Regions from separate parts of the Exiguobacterium oxidotolerans JCM 12280 genome, predicted to be linked through region 4. Evidence: predicted binding sites of a transcription regulator. Region 4 holds the regulator's gene; each other region holds the start of a gene.
What was found. The regulator Rex, encoded in region 4, represses fermentation and respiration genes when NADH is low (regulators of the CRP and FNR family bind a similar motif). The targets are predictions, from matches to a motif close to TTGTGAAATATTTCACAA.

Region 1: a site for Rex is predicted at 1,784-1,801, ahead of pflB (formate C-acetyltransferase). Genes of this name have one in related genera too.
Region 2: a site for Rex is predicted at 1,267-1,284, ahead of P403_RS0110935 (formate/nitrite transporter family protein). Genes of this name have one in related genera too.
Region 3: a site for Rex is predicted at 1,431-1,448, ahead of P403_RS0112695 (L-lactate dehydrogenase). Genes of this name have one in related genera too.

Annotation. Positions count from the first base shown of each region.
Region 1 is NZ_JNIS01000001.1:2,220,096-2,223,187, forward strand. Features, by position in the region: gene pflB (formate C-acetyltransferase) at 1-1,689, opposite strand, end outside; gene P403_RS0111235 (hypothetical protein) at 2,037-2,468, shown strand; gene P403_RS0111240 (DEAD/DEAH box helicase) at 2,497-3,092, shown strand, end outside.
Region 2 is NZ_JNIS01000001.1:2,160,277-2,163,368, forward strand. Features, by position in the region: gene P403_RS0110925 (YitT family protein) at 1-375, opposite strand, end outside; gene P403_RS0110930 (hypothetical protein) at 505-1,116, shown strand; gene P403_RS0110935 (formate/nitrite transporter family protein) at 1,306-2,142, shown strand; gene P403_RS0110940 (DUF1232 domain-containing protein) at 2,192-2,611, opposite strand; gene P403_RS0110945 (aminopeptidase) at 2,710-3,092, shown strand, end outside.
Region 3 is NZ_JNIS01000001.1:2,512,513-2,515,604, forward strand. Features, by position in the region: gene P403_RS0112685 (5-formyltetrahydrofolate cyclo-ligase) at 1-546, shown strand, start outside; gene P403_RS0112690 (DUF92 domain-containing protein) at 537-1,319, shown strand; gene P403_RS0112695 (L-lactate dehydrogenase) at 1,483-2,436, shown strand; gene P403_RS0112700 (GNAT family N-acetyltransferase) at 2,636-3,092, shown strand, end outside.
Region 4 is NZ_JNIS01000001.1:1,294,112-1,297,203, forward strand. Features, by position in the region: tRNA gene P403_RS0106525 (tRNA-Ala) at 1-68, opposite strand, end outside; gene tatC (twin-arginine translocase subunit TatC) at 176-955, opposite strand; gene P403_RS0106535 (twin-arginine translocase TatA/TatE family subunit) at 963-1,169, opposite strand; gene P403_RS0106540 (redox-sensing transcriptional repressor Rex) at 1,169-1,828, opposite strand; gene P403_RS0106545 (ABC-F family ATP-binding cassette domain-containing protein) at 1,997-3,092, shown strand, end outside.

The DNA of each region.
Region 1 (3,092 bases), 930 kb from region 4:
ATCATCGTTATTTCCGAATTTCGGGAAATCTCCTTCGATTTTAAAGTCGACTGTAATACCATCCGTATCGCGGATTGGTGTGACTTTAGCATAACGAATCGCTGACAGACTATCGGCGACAACCGATAATCCGGCAATCCCACAAGCCATCGTCCGTAAAATTTCAGGGTCGTGGAGGGCCATTTCAATGCGCTCGTAACTATATTTATCATGCATGAAGTGAATGACATTCAGTGTATTGACATAGAGCTCAGCTAACCAGTCCAGTTGTTTATCATAGGCGGCCATGACGGTTTCGTAATCGAGCACGTCATCTAAAATCAAGTCGGAAGGAGGGGCGACTTGAATTTTGAGTTTTTCGTCGACACCACCGTTCAACGTATAGAGTAAGGCTTTTGCTAAGTTCGCCCGGGCCCCGAAGAATTGCATTTGTTTACCGATTTTCATTGCGGAGACACAACAAGCAATCCCGTAATCATCACCGTAAATCGGAAGCATCAAGTCATCATTTTCATATTGGATCGAACTAGACAGGATGGACATCTTCGCACAAAATTCTTTGAAACCACGTGGAAGTTTTGGTGACCATAAAACAGTTAAGTTCGGTTCAGGTGCCGGACCAAGGTTGACGAGTGTCTGCAAGAAACGGAACGAACTTTTTGTGACGTTCGAGCGACCATCTTCACTCATGCCGCCGATTGATTCTGTTACCCACGTTGGGTCACCTGAAAAGAGTTCGTTGTAATCGGGTGTCCGAAGGAACTTGACGATCCGAAGTTTCATCACGAAGTGGTCGACAAGTTCTTGCGCACTCGCTTCTGACAATCGACCCGTCTGCAAGTCACGTTCGATATAAATATCAAGGAAGGTCGAAACGCGCCCGAGCGACATCGCTGCTCCGTTTTGTTCTTTGATTGCTGCGAGATAAGCAAGATAGACCCACTGGAATGCTTCTTGGGCCGTTTCAGCTGGTCGTGATAGGTCACATGCGTAACGTTTACCGAGTTCTGTCAGTTCGTGAAGGGCGCGGAGTTGTTCGTTCATCTCCTCGCGGTCACGAATCATCGCTTCTGATAGAAATCCACCGTGTGCTTTCAAATCCGCTTTTCTTGCAGCAATGAGGTGAGCTGTTCCATAAAGAGCGACGCGACGGTAGTCACCGATGATCCGTCCGCGACCGTAAGCATCAGGAAGTCCAGTGATGATACCGGCTTTACGGGCAGCGCGCATTTCGGGCGTATACGCATCGAAAACCCCTTGATTATGCGTTTTACGGTACTCGCTAAAAATCTGTGTAACAGTGTCATCTGATTTAAAACCGTACGCTTCTAAGGCATCGTTGACCATTCGGATACCACCGTTCGGATGAATCGAACGTTTGAATGGTTCATCGGTCTGTAGACCCACGATTTTTTCGAGTTCAGGATTGAGATAACCTGGGCCGTGCGAAAGAATCGAGGATGGGATCGCAGCATCAACGGCATAGACGCCACCACGAATGCGTTCTTCTTCTGTCAACTGCATGATTTGTTGCCATAACGTGTTCGTTGCATCGGTCGGACCGGCGAGGAACTGATCGTCTCCTGTGTATTCTGAGCGATTGCGTCGGATGAAATCAGCGACATCAATCTTTTCCATCCATTCTCCACTTTCGAATCGTTGCCATGCTTGTGTTTTTTCAAGTAACATCATCAACACTCCTTCATTAGTAAGGTCAGTGGTTCTTGATACATCTCTTATGTGAATAGTGTAACAAACAATTCAAGGTAGAGGTTTTACGTATATGTGAATCTTTTAACAAATGTAAAAGTGTTGCTATGACTTACTTCACAGTAAATTGTATCAGTTAGTGTCCCGTGTTCAAAAAACAGAAAACGACTGCTATGAAAGGCTTTGTCTGTAGCTGTACCATTAATTTACGGTAGGATGGATAGAGACAGAAGCTAGTGTGATAAAAGTCACGCGGCGCTACCTTGTATTTTTAGGACGTATCGTTGACAATGAAAAAGGGAATATAGAACGTGGAGGTGGAGTGAATGGAGTTTTCGCCATTAAAAGAGCAAGCAGATTATCGAACAGGGGACTGGGTTTCCCTAAAAGTATCAACTGAAGGAACGGAACGGATCGGAATGATCACCGAGTTTGAAGACGACGGGTTTTGGCTCCGGTTTGAAGACGATTTTGATTTCGAGGACTTTATCGGTTACGACGAGAAGTATCTCGCGCGTTTAGTTCGACGCCCAATCGATGTCAGAGCAACTTATCCAGTACTTGCTGGTTTTGAAACACTTGCTGTTGAGTTGCAAGACCGAATGGCGCAAGGTTTCGAAGTGTTAAGTGCAGATCAACAAAGTGAGACGGAAATCGTTTTTCATATTCGGTTAATCGATTCCGGAAATGAGTATACGCAGACGTTACGCGGTATTAAAACTGAAACTGATGATCGTTTTGAATACGTAACCGAATGATGAACAAGAGAGTAGGAGAAGATACGTTATGAATTTTATGAAACCTTTTATTAATGAAGCGTGGGAACGAGCACGCTTTGAACAAATGATGCCCGTCCAAGAACAAGCTATTCCTCTAATCCGTGAGGGGAAAGATGTTTTGGTCGAAGCACCGACAGGAACTGGGAAAACGCTCGCTTATGTCATTCCGGCCCTCGAGCGCATCGATCCGAATGAACCACACGTTCAAGTCGCGATCACGGCACCGACACGAGAACTGGTCATGCAAATTCATCAAGTCATCCAATTGTTTGCCCAAGGAAGTGGAATTAAGTCAGGTGCGTTCATCGGTGGTGTTGAGTTAAAACGTCAATATGAGCGTCTCAAGAAAAAGCCGCAAATCATTGTCGGGACACCCGGACGTTTAGTCGAATTGATTGACTCGAAAAAGTTGAAGATGCATAAAGTGAAATTGATTGTTTTAGATGAAGCTGATCAAATCTACGAAAGTGGAATGAGCGCCTCGGCGACACGAATCGCGAACAGTGCGCTTCGTGACCGTCAGTTAGCACTCGTTTCAGCAACATTGCCTGAACGGACGGCAGAATGGGGACGGACACTGTCGAACGAACCGGAAGTCATCCG
Region 2 (3,092 bases), 870 kb from region 4:
GGCGAGTCCAGAAACTAACCCTGCAAAAATGGAGGCGACGAGAGGGTCGTTTAATGACTCGGGAACCACTTGTGTTGGAATCCAATCAATTAAAAATGAAGAAATAAGGACGATAATTCCTGAAAGTAGCATGAATCGTTTTCTTAAGAAGCGAAAACCAAGTAAGAAAAGCGGGATATTCAAGACAAGTTGGGTCAGTCCGATGGGCGTATTGAACAACTCTTGGAAAATAAGTGTGATTCCCATGATGCCGCCAGATCCAATGTCATTTGGAGATAATAAAAGGCTGATATAAAGGGAGTAAAGAAGTGTACCGATTAAAAGGAAACTGATTTTTTCCGTTCGTTTTTTCTTGCTCTTTTGTTTAGTCTTCATTGTGATTGATGAGAAATCCTCATGCTCCTCCTTAGTAAAGTATCTGCCTGCAAGAGTACGCCTATATAGCATTAAATTCAACCCCTCAACTGAAAAATGTCGTAAAAAGGTGACGCGGGTCGAAAGGAATTGAGTGAATTGAAAAAAATCCTTTTATTTTTATGCTGTGCGCTCATTGGATTAAGTACAGGTTCCATTTTTATGTTGCATTACTCGAAGGAATCCCCTGACAATAAGTGGCGTGATGGAGCACTGGTCACCCGATATGTCGGAACATCGGTTACAAATACAAATGCAATGACAGGATTCATTGAACGATTTCCATTTTCAGACGCACTTAAACAAGTACAGATTGAAGGGACTACCGTCTTCTTACGTTATGAAGTGACGGGTAAATCCAGGAAAGAATGGGTCGGGACAAATCACGAATGGATTGACCCGTCTTCACCCTCTTTTATCAAAAGTCGATTTTCGCAACTCGTCATGCACCATACGCTTGCTCTTTTTCTAGCGATTCCTAATGTAATGACAGTTGAAATTCAATATACCGATCCTGTATCAATCCTTCAATTTAAAATCACGCGTACTGATTTTGAAGGGTATACACCACGCGATATTGAGCGAGCTTCGACGTCCACTAACCGCTTTAATCGTGTAGTCATTGACGACTATGTATTAGTTGAATCAAGACGAAAATCCTTTTTGGAATACTTCCGTTCACAACTCAAAATATACCCGTAAAGTAGTTGTATCTAGCAAGAAAAAGCTTTTTTCACAAACTTGACACAATGGTATCGTTTACATGTCATTCTTTCGTAAAAACCTTAAATAAAGGGTAGGCAGGGGTTGAACATCTTATAAGATGGAAGTATGATAATAAGTGAACAAACATTGTGAAGTGTTGAACAAGAGGGAAGTGAGGTTTCTACAATGAATGAAGTAGAAGCATTAGAAGGGCTAAGAAATAAAGCGGTTAAATCAACTAAAATGCTACAAATGCGTCCACTCGAGTATTTAGTTCGTGCCATGCTTGCTGGGGTATTCATCGGTTTTGCTATCATATTTACACTCAAAGCAATCAACGGACTTTATCTAAATGAATCGGCTGCGACGACACTTGTCGGTGGATTAACATTTGGTGTTGCGCTCGTCTTAATCGTCTACGGCGGTGCAGAACTGTTTACAGGAAATACGATGTATTTTACGACGGCGACGATGCGTGGATACACTACGAAAATGGATACGTTTAAAGTATGGACGATTTGTTTAATCGGTAATGGTCTCGGAGGACTTGCCTTCGCGTTACTCTTTTCGCAAACTGGAATCATTCAAGAGTTAGGCGCAAACAACTGGTTGTTCGCTGTCTCTGAATCGAAAATCCATCACTCGACGTGGGAAATCTTTACGCGAGCAATCTTCTGTAACTGGATGGTTTGTTTAGCGATTTTCATTCCGAAAAACATGAAAAATGAATTGGCACAAATCATGATGATGATGATTTTAGTGGCTGTCTTCTTCGCATCAGGTTTTGACCATGTCATTGCCAACATGGCATTGTTCTCAATCGCGCTTGTCGTACCTCACCCAGAGGCGATTTCATTTGCCGGAGCAATCCATAACTTAATTCCTGCTCTCTTCGGGAACATCATCGGTGGAGCACTCTTCATGGGAATGGTTTACACATGGTTGAACAAAGAAAAGCTGGAAGTGGATCAATCAAAACAACAAGCTGCGACAATCAACATCGTGACGAAAAAAAAAGCATAAAGAAAAGGTAAGGTAGCGACGGATTTTCCCGTCTCCCTTACCTTTTTCTTTATTCGAGATGTTGGAAGCGATCGACATCTGCTGCGAGTTCTTCATAAATCGATTCGACGATTTGAGCATCATCGAACAGACCGAGTACATTTTCGTCAGGTAATGCATCAACTGGGGAAGTAAAATAGAGCACAGCCGTCAACAATAATTGTTCTTGTTCTTCCTTCATCGAAAAACGTTTTTGATAAAGTGCACGTAACATCTCAAGTAACTGTTTAAGTTGGAAATACAGCACGAGTTCTGCTTCACGTTCGATATCAGAACCTTCTTCTGAAGCGATATCTTTCGTTAAATGTGCTAAACCAACTTCTCCTCGAATCAATAAGTCTTCCTGTGCCTTGTGATCTCCGACTAACGCCAATGCTTGACGGTGGAAATAGGTGTAAGCGGATTTAAAATCTCCTGGTACGAATTCCATGTTCAACACTCCTTCTCTACATCTAGTTTCACCTTATTTCTTGCAAAATTGCAACTCTTTCGTGAAAATAAGAGTAAGAGACGAAAGGGGATTACATAATGCCGACTCAAGAACAACTCAAAAAGTATGCAGCACTCGCTGTACGTACAGGAATCAATTTGCAATCCGGTCAGCAATTAGAAATTCGTGCTGGCATCGAAAATGCACCACTCGTTCGTGAAATCACACGTGTCGCTTACGAAGTAGGCGCATCGAACGTTTATGTGCAATGGTCAGATGATGAAATGACGAAAATCCGTTATTTCGATGCACCAGAAGATTCGTTCGACGCATTTCCAGAGTGGTTAAAAGCACGATTCGATCAGTTAGCTGACGAAAAGACAGCATTCTTATCTGTCGTCAGTGAAGATCCAGATCTTTTAAATGGAGTCGAGTCAAGTCGCATCGCGCGCGCGAACAAAGCGGCAGGTGTCGCACTAGC
Region 3 (3,092 bases), 1.2 Mb from region 4:
AATAAAAAAGCGGTACGCCGGGGAATCGGGGTGCAACTGAACCAGTTGGAAAACCGGCAGGAGCGGGAACGACGAATCGCAGAGCGGTTATTTCTATTGCCAGAATGGATGAATGCGACGTCAATTGCGGTGACCCTCTCGTTTCGAAACGAATGTTCAACGGATCGAATCATTCAACAAGCATGGGCGGATGGAAAACGTGTCGTCATTCCGAAGGTGATCAATCAAGAAATGAGATTTTTTGAACACTCGTCAAGCAGTCGACTGATCGAGAATTCGATGGGGATTTTTGAACCGGATGCAACTGCTTTTGAAATTCCGTTGCCATCGATTGATCTTTGTATCGTACCGGGGCGCGCCTATATGCGCAATGGCTATCGCTTAGGATGGGGCGGTGGATTTTACGATCGTGCGTTGATTGATTTTTCAGGTCCGACACTTTCGATTGCATTTGCCGTTCAAGTCGTGGAACGATTCGAAGTAGAATCGTTTGATCGCCCAGTGGATACAATTGTCACTGAAGATGAGGTCATTCAATGTCACTAACTGTTCTTTTATTCATCTGCTTAGCCCTCGGATATGCTGGCTATCAATTCGGATTATTAACGAAAAGCGGTGCATTGTTGACGATACTTGTCGGCAGCACGGTCGTCTATGCGCTCGATTACGAAGGACTAGTCCTGTTACTGTTATTCTTCGGTAGCTCTAGCCTATTGTCAAAACTCGGTAAGGTACGCAAGCGGTCCGTCGATCAAATCGTCGAAAAGGATGGTGCACGAGATGGCTGGCAAGTGCTCGCTAACGGCGGAACAGCAATGCTTGCTTCGGTAGGTGTTGTACTGACAAATGAATTTGAATTTTTATTAGTGTTCTTGATCGTCATTGCTGCTTCGAATGCAGATACATGGGCATCTGAGATTGGTCCGCTTTCTAAAAAAGAACCGATTTCAATTCGGACGTTTAAACCGGTCTTACGAGGAACGAGCGGGGGGGTGTCCTTACTCGGGACACTCGCGACAATCATCGGTGCATTATTTATCGCGACGGCGGGGGACATTCTATTCGATTTGTCCATAAAGCAATGGTTGATCGTCGCGGCCGGAGGTGTCCTTGGCAGTATTCTCGATACGGTGTTAGGCGCTACCGTCCAACGAAAGTATCGTTGTCAGATTTGTGGCAAAGAAACCGAGAAAAAAATCCATCATGGTACTACGACACAATATGTCCGAGGATGGAAGTGGCTCGGAAATGACGCCGTTAATTATTTGTCCAGTACGCTAGCGGGGCTGATTGGTTTCATGTTGTATCGATTGTGGTAATGGAAGGTGAAGTAACGTACTTCCTTATGTTAGGATATTGTTGACACAAATTAGACAAAATGTGACCGTTTACACAGCCTTTAATACTTTGTGAAAGATGTTACAATCTAATTGTGAGATAGTTAACAAACTTTTAATTTGTTTGGAAGGGTGGACATATCGGATGGAATTACATGCTAAAGTTACACGTGTTGCGTTAATTGGTGCGGGGGCCGTAGGATCAAGTTTTGCGTATCAAATGACGACAGCTGGACTTTGTGAAGAACTTGTCATTATTGATGTGAATAAAGCAAAAGCTGAAGGGGAAGCGATGGATTTAAATCACGGGACGCCATTCAGTTCTTCGCCGATGCGGATATGGGCAGGGGATTACGGGGATTGTAAAGATGCCGAAGTCATCGTGATCACGGCCGGTGCACCACAAAAACCGGGTGAAACACGACTTGACCTCGTTGCGAAAAATGCTTTAATCATGAAAGAAATGATGCGTCAAATCATGGAATCAGGGTTTGACGGCATCATCGTCGTCGCTTCAAATCCCGTTGACATCATGGCACATTTAGCATGGAAATATTCTGGTTTACCAAAGTCACGCGTCTTCGGATCAGGAACGGTACTCGATACGGCACGCTTGCGCCAAATGTTAGGAGAATACTTTAATATCGATTCACGAAACGCCCACGCCTATATTTTAGGTGAGCATGGCGACACGGAATTCGCTGCCTGGAGCAACTCAAGAATCTATGGAAAAACGATTGATGAACTGCTTGCCGAAGACGATCGTTATTCTCAAAAAGATTTAGATCAAATCTATATTAATGTACGCGATGCAGCCTATCATATCATTGAACGAAAAGGTGCAACATACTATGCGATTGGACTTGGTCTCGTTCGGATCGTCCGTGCGATTCTCGGGAACGAGAACTGTTTGTTGACTGTAGGAGCGCACGTTGACGGACAGTACGGGATTTCTGGTATTCATATTGGTGTACCTGCCGTGATCAACCGACAAGGTGTGCGCGAAGTCATCGAGGTGTCGCTGACGGATGAGGAATTAAAAAAATTTCATCATTCGGCGGAAGTTTTACGTCAAACGATGGAACCTGTCTTACGTTAAATCGGAAGCGTCAATCGTACGCACTGAACTCGGACAAACGGAGTTTCAGTGGGTACGATTTTTTGATTAGAAAAAAGGACACGATAAAAAATCTGAAAACTAGGTTTTATTTTACTAGAAAAAGGTTATGTTAGGGATAGAAGAGTTTTTCATGTCTTAAGAAACATTAGAAAACTCACAAAGGGGAGAAACGATAGTCATGTATACATTTCGAACGTTAACAAAGGAAGATGCAGAACAGTATTGGCGCTTACGCCTCGAAGGTCTAAAAAATCATCCGGATGCATTTGGTCATTCTTTTGACGATGAGCAACAAACGCCGCTCGAAGAAGTTCAAGAGGGGCTCGAAGGAGATCCGGAGTCGGATGAAGTTTGGATCGGGATATTCGATGAAGATACATTGTTTGGATTTGGTCAGGTCAAACCGTACGAGCTGTCACGGGAATCACATAAGGCGATGATTTCTGGTGTCTATATCTCACCGGATTATCGTGGGGGAACGGGTCGCGCCCTAATGGAGGCCTTGATTGAAGAGGCGAAACAAATTCCGGATGTCGAACAAGTCATTCTAGCCGTCTTGTCAGGAAATGAAGCTGCTCAAAAACTCTATGAATCACTTGGTTTCGAAGTATATGCAGAGGATCCTGATTCGGTCA
Region 4 (3,092 bases):
ACTATCGGGCTCGAACCGACGACCTTTTGGCTGCCAGCCAAACGCTCTCCCAGCTGAGCTAAGCCCCCTCGTATTCTTGTAATCAGTATAAACCATATCGATTCACTTTTTCAATATAAAAATAGCGCTTCCAATTAAAAACCCCTCAGGCGCCGAAACGTCTAAGAGGCTACTGTTACTTATTCAACTCACGCATCAAATCCGCTTGCCGTTCAAGCTCGGCTTGTTGCTCAAGAATCAGTACTTTTTTGTAAGTCCGGGCTGAAATCATGATGCTGATTTCATAAAGAACGAACAACGGTACCGAAATCATCAAATGTGACGTCACATCTGGTGGAGAGATTAAAGCCGCGATGACGAACAGCGCAAAGTACGCGTATTTCCGATTTTTCCGCATGAACAATGGCGTCACGAGTCCAAGACGAGTCAAGAACATCGTCACGACCGGCAGTTGGAACAAAATACCGAACGGAATCGTCAGCCGTATTAAGAAACTGAAATAGTTTTCGACCCCGATGACTTGCTCGATGCCGAGCTCTTGCCCAAGTTCCGTCGATACTTTGAGTAGAAACGGAAGTAACCAAAAATAAGAGAACGCGATTCCGGACAAAAATAAGAAAAACGTGACCGGAATATACGTCAAGGTCGCTTTCTGTTCCTGTTCGAATAAACCGGGTCGGATGAACGCCCATAGCTGGTACATCCAAAATGGTGAAGCCAGGACGACCGCGATGATGAACGCTAAATTCAAGTACAGCATCAAGGGGTCGGCCACATTAAAGGCATTCAGTCCGATGCCGAGCTCTTTCAGGTCCGACTGCAAAAAACGCACGAGCGGCCGGACGAGCGGAAAGGCCGCAGCGAACAAGACAACGACGATGATGAGTGACCAGACGATCCGCTTGCGCAACTCGTCTAGATGCGATGTCACACTCTGTTCTTGATCAATCGCCATAATTTAATCACTTCTCTTTCGATTCATCCTTGTTGTCTTTATCATCGTCCATGATGCCGTGTGTCGCACTCTTGAACTCTTTTAACGTCTGACCGGCAGCACGACCGAGCTCCGGCAATTTTTTCGGTCCGAAGATGATCAACGCGACGGCGCCGATCAAGGCGATGCTTCCTGCTCCCATAAATCCGACGGTTAACGGAATAAGGTTTTCCATTATGATTTCACTCCTTCAGCTGATTGCGAATAATGCTTCATGAAATAAACTAGTGACTGCAACTCGATCGACAAATCGATGTGATGGACCCGAACGTGGGCCGGTACGTTCAACCGCGCCGGTGTAAAGTTTAGGATTCCGGTCACACCATACTCAACTAACTCATCCGCTACTGACTGCGCGAACTGGGATGGGACCGTCAAGATGGCGACATCAACCTTGTTCGCTTCGATTTGCTCTTTCATGTCAGAGACATGATAGATAGGAACGTCTTGCGTCGTTGTTCCGACCTTATTTTCGTCCGCATCAAACGCAATGACTATCCGAGTACTATTATTCTTTAAAAAGTTATAATTTGCAAACGCCGTTCCGAGATGCCCGACCCCGACAAGTGCCACATTCGTGACTTCATCCTGGTTGAGTGTCTTTCGGAAAAACGTCAATAGATGTTGTACGTTGTAACCGTATCCTTTTTTCCCTAACGCCCCAAAGTAGGAAAAATCACGGCGGATCGTCGCTGAGTCGACTTTGACCGCTTCACTGAGCTCTGCTGAAGAGACGCGCAGCTTGCCTGAGTTATAAAGACTCTGAATGAAACGATAATATAACGGCAGTCGTTTCGCCGTCGCTTGTGGTATTTTTGTGTCTGGCCCATTCATACTGCAGTTCCCCCTTCGGCCACGTTCTGACGTGGCACCCAAATCAATGCAAAGAATTCTATTCTCTTTGATTGTAAACCACTTCACATAGACTAACAAATAATATATTCCACGGGACTCCTGCGTTTTTTTCATGATAGACTAAAGGGTGGAAGGATGGATGTTTTTATGATTCTCTTACAAGTGAACCAACTATCAAAATCATTCGGTGTTGAGCCGATTTTAGACAATATTAAACTCGAAGTGCAGGAGCGGGACCGGATTGCGCTCGTCGGACGAAATGGTGCCGGAAAATCGACACTTTTAAAAATCATCGCTGGAGAGCTTAGTCATGACTCTGGTGAGATCATGAAGAGTAAGGAAGTGAAAATCGGTTACCTCGCCCAGGACAGTGGTCTTGAGTCGAATGAAACGATCTGGAACGAGATGTTGACCGTGTTCGAGCACCTGCAAGAGCAGGAACGTTCGCTCCGTCGGATGGAGATCGAGATGGGGATGGACCATATCTTAAATGATGCTGTTGCTTACGACCGTCTGTTAAAAACATACGATCAGGCCCAACATGACTTCTCGGACGCCGGTGGTTACCAGTTCGAAGCCAATATCCGCTCCGTCCTGCACGGGATGCGTTTTTATCCGGACGATTATTCACGCCGGATCCAGACGCTATCCGGTGGACAACGGACGCGACTCGCACTGGCGAAGATGTTGCTTCAGGCACCTGAGCTGTTAATCCTTGACGAGCCGACGAACCACCTCGACATCGATACACTCTCTTGGCTCGAAAGTTACCTGGCCGGTTACCGTGGAGCGGTCTTGATCGTCTCCCATGACCGTTACTTCCTCGACCAGGTCGTCAACGTCGTTTATGAATTGTCACGGAACGTCTGTCGGAAGTTTACCGGCAACTACACAAAATACTTGGAACAAAAAGCAGCACTCTACGAACAAGAGATGAAGCAGTTCGAACAGCAACAGGAAGACATCGCGAAGATGCAAGACTTTATCCAGCGTAACATCGCACGGGCGACGACGACGAAACGCGCACAAAGCGTCCGCAAACGTCTTGAAAAAGTCGACCGGATCGATCGTCCGGATGGGGATGAACGCAGCACCGTCCTGTCGTTCCCAATTGAAAAACAAAGTGGGAACGATGTGTTACAAGTCACGCAACTCGCGGTCGGCTATGAAGAAGCCGTCTCAAAAGGCATCACGTTCCGCTTACAACGTGGCGAATCCCTCGCCCTCGTTGGTCCGAACGGAA